Regions from separate parts of the Stenotrophomonas sp. YJH_SMC_54 genome, predicted to be linked through region 2. Evidence: riboswitches for the same ligand, from Rfam matches in the RefSeq annotation. Region 2 holds a riboswitch; the other holds the start of a gene.
What was found. A riboswitch is a leader RNA that binds a small molecule or an ion and turns the genes downstream of it on or off. The one in region 2 is predicted to bind glycine.
Positions count from the first base shown of each region.

Region 1: linked by a shared signal. The riboswitch ahead of gcvP (aminomethyl-transferring glycine dehydrogenase) and the one ahead of AC5P5S_RS06325 (trimeric intracellular cation channel family protein) in region 2 are both predicted to bind glycine.

Region 1 covers NZ_JCAFRS010000002.1:266,021-269,422, reverse strand. The annotation lists gene gcvP (aminomethyl-transferring glycine dehydrogenase) at 1-1,603, opposite strand, end outside; glycine riboswitch at 1,666-1,768, opposite strand; gene AC5P5S_RS03555 (multidrug effflux MFS transporter) at 2,068-3,294, shown strand.
Region 2 covers NZ_JCAFRS010000004.1:137,137-140,538, forward strand. The annotation lists gene AC5P5S_RS06320 (3-deoxy-7-phosphoheptulonate synthase) at 1-523, shown strand, start outside; gene AC5P5S_RS06325 (trimeric intracellular cation channel family protein) at 692-1,309, opposite strand; glycine riboswitch at 1,392-1,497, opposite strand; glycine riboswitch at 1,511-1,600, opposite strand; gene AC5P5S_RS06330 (GIY-YIG nuclease family protein) at 1,641-1,916, shown strand; gene AC5P5S_RS06335 (nuclear transport factor 2 family protein) at 1,988-2,419, shown strand; gene AC5P5S_RS06340 (hypothetical protein) at 2,425-2,880, shown strand; gene AC5P5S_RS06345 (NAD(P)/FAD-dependent oxidoreductase) at 2,972-3,402, opposite strand, start outside.

The DNA.
Region 1 (3,402 bases), on a different contig from region 2:
GGTCGGCCGGCACCAGCGGATGGATCTGCGAGAACTCCGGCCAGGTCACCGGGATCATTTCGGCGGTGGCGTTGAGCTTCATCGTGCACGAGCCCAGCGGGATCATCGTGCGGTCCATCGCCAGGTCCTTGTCGGCCAGCGAGCGCAGGTAGCGCAGCAGTTCGTGCTCGCTGTGGTGGGTGTTGAACACCGGGTGGGTCAGGAACGCGGACTGGCGCAGCAGGCCGGCCGGCAGCGCATCGGCGGTGCTGGCATCCAGCGCATCGACATCCAGCGTGGCACCGAACACGGCAGCCACGGCAACAATGTCGGCGCGGGTGGTGGTTTCGTCCAGGCTGATGCCGACCGAGTCGCTGTCGATCGCGCGCAGGTTGTAGCCGGCGGCGCGGGCCTTGGCATGGATCTCATCGGCGTGCACGCCGGTGACATGCAGGGTGTCGAAGAAGTCGCCACCAACCTGCACGCCGGCATTGCGCAGCGCCGCGGCCAGGATCGAGGCCAGGCGATGGGTGCGGCGGGCAATGCGGGTCAGGCCGTCCGGGCCGTGGTAAACGGCGTACATCGAGGCCATCACCGCCAGCAGCACCTGCGCGGTACAGATGTTGGAAGTCGCCTTCTCGCGGCGGATGTGCTGCTCGCGGGTCTGCAGGGTCAGGCGGTAGGCCGGGTTGCCCTGGGCATCGACCGAAACGCCGATCAGGCGGCCCGGCATCGAGCGCTTGTAGGCGTCACGGCAGGCCATGAAGGCGGCGTGCGGGCCACCGAAGCCGAACGGCACGCCGAAACGCTGGCTGTTGCCGACCACGATGTCCGCGCCCCATTCGCCCGGGGCGGCCAGCAGGGTCAGGGCCAGCAGGTCCGTGGCCACGGCCACCAGGCCGCCGCGTGCGTGCACGGCATCGACCAGCGCCTTGTAGTCGCCCACCTGGCCGAAGGTATCCGGATACTGCAGCAGCAGGCCGAAGGCTTCCGCTTCCAGCGCTTCGGCCGGGGTGCCGACGCGCAGCACGATGCCCATGGGCTCGGCGCGGGTACGCAGCAGTTCCAGCGTCTGCGGATGCACGGCGTCGTGCACGAAGAAGGTGTCCGACTTGGACTTGGCCGAACGCTTGGCCAGGGTCATCGCTTCAGCAGCGGCGGTGGCTTCGTCCAGCAGCGAGGCGTTGGCGATTTCCATGCCGGTCAGGTCGGCGCACAGGGTCTGGAAGTTGATCAGCGCTTCCATGCGGCCCTGCGAGATTTCCGCCTGGTACGGGGTGTAGGCGGTGTACCAGGCCGGGTTTTCCAGGATGTTGCGCAGGATCACGTTCGGCGTGTGGGTGCCGTAGTAGCCCTGGCCGATGAAGCTGCGCAGCACGGTGTTCTTGTCGGCGATCGCACGGATCTTCGCCAGTGCCTGCACTTCGGTCATCGACTCCGGCAGCGCCAGCGGCGCCGGCGACTTGATCTTGGCCGGCACGATGGCATCGGTCATCGCATCCAGCGACGCGTGGCCGACGACGTCGAGCATCTGCGCGATCTCGGCGTCGTTGGGGCCGATGTGGCGCTCGACGAACGCGTTGTGGTGCTCGAGCTCACGCAGGGAAGGGGTGTTCTGGGACATGGCGAAGGATCCGTCAGGAAAGGGCACACGCACGGGCACAAGCCGCCGGTCGGCGGTCTGCGGGGCGCCCCTCTGTCCTTTTGCCTGAGAGTTTAAAAGCGCGGCGGACCGCAGCTTCGTGCCCCTTCGGCGCCGGATCGAACCGGTCTCTCCAGAGTTGTGTTACGGGTGGTATCGGGCCTGAGCGATTACGGGCGTTGCGCCTTCGGCAGCGGTGTTCCGCTTCTCCCACCGTGTTGCCCGCCGATTATAGCCCGTTGCGGGCGCGGCGGCCGCCTTCGGACCTGGCGGCCGCGCCTGAATGGCCGATGGCCCGTCCGTGCGTTTTGTGCACTGCTGCATGGCATCAGGCGCAATCCCCACCTATGATGGGGGGATACCCGAATTCATCTGGCGCCGTCCCTGCTGCAGGGGACCGGCGCCCGCCGTGCGTGCCGCGCATGGCCCTGCCGGACGCCTTTCCCATGACCGCCGCTGTTGCTCCCTCCACCCGCCGCATGGCCCTGCTGCTCGCCGGCCTGGCCATGTTCGGTCCGTTCTCGATCGACACCATCTTCCCCGCGTTCCCGCAGCTGGCCCAGCGCCTGGCGGTGGACGAGGTGGCGGTGCAGCAGACCATCAGCGTGTACCTGCTGTTCTACGGCCTGATGAGCCTGGCGCACGGCCCGCTGTCCGATGCCTGGGGCCGCAAGCGGGTGATCCTCGGTGGCCTGGTGGTGTTCGTCGGCGCTTCGGTCGGCTGCGCGCTGTCCACCGACCTGACCACGCTGCTGGCGTTCCGCGCGCTGCAGGGCCTGTCAGCGGGCGTCGGCATGATCGTCGGCCGCGCGGTGATCCGCGACCTGTACCACGGACACGACGCGCAGCGCCTGATGAGCCAGGTTTCGATGCTGTTCGGCATCGCTCCGGCCATCGCACCGATCATCGGCGGCTGGATCCTGCTCAGTGGCGCTGGCTGGCCACTGATTTTCTGGTTCCTGGTGGTGTTTGCGCTGATCCTGCTGGCGGCCACTGCACGCTACCTGCCGGAAACCCATCCGGTGGAGGCACGGGTGCCGTTGTCACCGCGCGTGCTGCTGCGTGATTACGTGCGCATCGGTTTCAACCCGCGGTTCCTGCGCCTGGCGCTGGCCGGCAGCATCGGTTTCGGCGGCATTTTCCTGTACATCTCCTCGGCGCCGGTGTTCGTGATGCAGCACCTGCATCTGGGCGAGGGTGGTTTTGCCTGGCTGTTCATCCCCACCATCGGCGGCATGACCACCGGCTCGTTCCTGTCCGGGCGCATGGCCGGGCACACCACGCCCACCCGCCAGGTGTCCATTGGTTTCGGCCTGTGTGCGCTGTCGGTGCTGCTGAATGTCGGCTACGTGGCGCTGTCGCCGCAGTTCGTGCTGCCGTGGGCGGTGCTGCCGATCTTCCTGGGCGGCATGGGCATGGCATTGATCTTCCCGATCCTGGCGCTGGCGGTGCTGGACATGTACCCGCACCAGCGCGGCCTGGCTTCGTCGCTGCAGGCCTTCGTGCAGCTGATGATCAGCACGGTGGTGGCCGGCGTGGTGTCGCCGCTGCTCAGCGCCAGCCCGCTGCACCTGGCGCTGGGGCAGGCCGCGTTCTTCGCCGCCGGCTTCGTGTTCTGGTACTGGGAACACCAGCGTGAACGCGCGGCACAGGCGGCCTGCACGGGCCATTGAGCAGCGCGCAGGGGTAGGGCCGGCCGCTTTGCCCGCAACGCTTGCGAAGAGGAACGACCGGACTAGGCTGGGCACTCCAGCCAGCCGGTGCGTGGATGCACGACAGCC
Region 2 (3,402 bases):
CTTCAAGAACGGCACCGATGGCAACGTGAAGATCGCCGCCGACGCGGTGGGTGCGGCCTCCAATCCGCATCACTTCCTGTCGGTCACCAAGCAGGGCGGCACCGCCATCGTGTCGACCACTGGCAACCCGGATTGCCATGTGATCCTGCGCGGCGGCAAGCAGCCGAACTACGATGCAGGCAGTGTCGCCGAGGCCTGCCAGGCGCTGGCCAAGGCCAAGCTGCCGACTCGTCTGATGATCGACGCCAGCCATGCCAACAGCCTGAAGAATCCGGACAACCAGCCGAAGGTGATCGAGGACATCGCCGTTCAGTTGGAAGACGGTGAACAGCGCATCGTCGGTGTGATGATCGAGAGCCATCTGGTCGGTGGTCGCCAGGAACTGGTGGAAGGCCAACCGCTGGTCTACGGGCAGAGCATCACCGATGGCTGCATCGACTGGGACACCACCGTGACGGTGCTGGAGCGACTGGCCGCGGCCGTGCGCGCCCGTCGCGACGTGAAGGTGTCCGAAGCCGCTTGAGTGCGGCACGTGTGTGGATGGCGGCCAGCGCCTGCGGGGGTGCGGCCGCGATCAGGGCCGGTCGGAGTTGGAGACCGGCCCATCTGCACCGGCGATGCGCCTGGCGCTGCGCATGAGCGACAGCGCCAGGTACATCGCCGGGGTGGTGCGGATTCCGCCGCGCGAACCTCAATGCACTTCGTCGTGGTACACGAACTTCGGCATTTCCCAGCGGTAGTGGATCGCCAGCAGGCGCAGCGCGAAGCCGCCGCCGAGGCAGCACAGGATCGCGGTGGCGTCGGCCACGCCCCAGTGCAGCAGCAACAGGTAGGCCGCGCCGGTCAGCAGTGCGATGATCGCGTACAGCTCCTTCTGGAAGATCAGCGGCACCTCGTTGCAGAGGATGTCGCGCAGCACGCCGCCGAACGCGCCGGTCAGCATGCCGGCGATCAGCACGATCGGCATCGCATGGCCGGCTTCGCGCGCAATCGAGCAGCCGATCAGGGTGAAGGCGATCAGGCCCAGGCCATCGAGCACCAGGAAGGTGCGGCGGAAGTGGTGCATCCAGCGCGCCACCCAGGTGGCGATCAGCGCCGCGCACACGGTGAAGCCCAGGTACTCGGGATGCTTCACCCAGCCCAGCGGGTAGTGGCCGAGCAGGATGTCGCGCAGTGAACCACCGCCGAGGGCGGTGACGCAGGCGATCATGACCACGCCGAACAGGTCCATGCGGCGGCGGCCGGCAGAAAGTGCGCCGGTCATGGCTTCGGCGGAAATGGCGATCAGGTAGATGATGGACAGCAACATGGGGCAGGCTCCGGGCGCGGTGGGGCCGGCCATGCGCGGACGCCGCCATTGCCTGCGCAATGACGGAATGACGATGACCGGTGCCGCTCCCGCTGTCCTTTTGCCTGAGAGTTCAGCGGCATGGGCCGCGTGCCCCTTCGGCGGATCGTCCCGGGCATGCCCGGTGACCTCTCTCCAGCTCGGCGAGTCGAATGCATGGTTGGTGGGATTCCAGCCCACCGGCCTGAGCGATCATGGGAGCCTGCGCCTTCGGCGGGCGCCAGCGCGGCGCCTCTCTCCTGCATTCGGGCGCCAGTATATCCGCTGCAGTGCAGCACGGCATAATCCGGGCATGGCCCCGTCCCTCCGCCCGTGGTTCCTGTACCTGCTCGAATGTCGCGATGGCAGCTATTACGCCGGCATCAGCACCGACGTGGACGCGCGTTTCGCCGCCCATCAGGCTGGCAAGGGCGCGCGCTACACCCGGGCCCGGCCGCCGCTGCGGGTGCTGGCCGTGCGCGAGTACCCGGACCGGGCCGCCGCCTCGCGGGCCGAATGGCAGCTCAAGCAGCAGCCGCGCGAACGCAAGCTGGCCTGGCTGCAGGCGGTGGATGCTGGGTCCCTGTAGATCCATGGCATACATGGATGCCTCTGTGCCGCCATGCGATGATCGCCCAGCCCTCAGCGCTGGAGACCCGGATGTCCACCGTCGCCCTGTTGTTCGCTCTCTCCGCGTCAACCAGTCCCGCTGCCGACCCGGCCACCCTCGCGGCCATCGAAGCCACCTGCCATGACTACGTCGACGGCCAGCTGGAGGCCGACCCGCAGCGCGTCGCCCGCTCCCTGCACCCGGACCTGGCCAAGCGCGCGGTCCTCGGCGATACGCCCGACGAGCGGCTGGGCCTGCGCCGCATGTCGAAGGAAGAACTGGTCGCGCTGACGAAGCAGGGCGCGCTGAAAACCCCGAAGGATCAATGGGACCGCCGCTGCACGGTGCTGGACGTGACCGGCAATGCCGCCTCGGTGCGATTGGAAACGCCGTGGTTCGTCGATTACTTCCACATGGGGCGCTTCGACCAGCGCTGGGTCATCGTCAACGCGTTGTGGTACCCGAAACCGAAGGCGAAGTGAGCACGATGCGTGCCGCCGGTAAGGCATGGGTCTCCGTCGTCGTACTGGCCGCCGGCATCGCACTGCTGCCTGGCCTGCTGTACCTGCTCGGGCTTGCCCTGGTGGGCGGTTGGCCGAAGCCAGCAGACCGTGCGCCCAGTGGTGTGGCTGCGTGCAGCAGTGAACCGCGAACAGGATTTCAGCCGATGAATCCCTGGAGTTTCGCCGCGCAGTTCTTCGACGACGACGCGATGAAGAAGAAGGTGCCAGAGGTGGAACGGGAGGCGTTCTGGATTGCCCGCCGCCATCTTTGGCGGCAGCCACGGCACGACATGCTGCGCTGGCATCTGAGCAGCACGGCACTGACGATCTGGATTACCCGCAACTGGAGTGCCGCGCAGATTGCCGACACCGCAAGGAAGGAGGACTTCTGCCGCGCATGGTCGAAACGGCGGGCGCCCGGCGGCCCGATGAAGCGGTAGATCCACGCCATGCATGGATGATGTTGACGGAGTCAGAGCCCTTTCCTGCGGAAAGGGATCGGACCGCGTGGCAGCCGGCCAGCGGCGGGCACTACCGCCTCGGTCGCCGGTCTTCCTGGTCATCGCCGAAGATGATGCGTGCGCTGCGCTGGTAGCTCCAGTACGCCACGGCCCAGTTCAGCAGCACCACGATGCGGTTGCGGAAGCCGATCAGGAAGAACACGTGCGCGGCCAGCCAGAACCACCAGGCCAGCACGCCCGACAGCTGCAGCCGCCCCAGGTGCACGATCGCGGCCATGCGACCGATGGTGGCCAGGTTGCCGTAGTCGGCGTACTTGAACGGGCCGGGCTCGGGCTTGCCGTGCAGGCGTGCGCGGATCACCTCGGCCACGTATTTGCCCATCTGCTTGGCAGCGGGTGCCACGCCGGGTACCGGCTTGCCGTCGGCCTGGCTCAGTGCGGCCAGGTCACCGGCCACGAACAGCTCCGGGTGATCGGGCAGGGTCAGGTCCGGTTGCACCG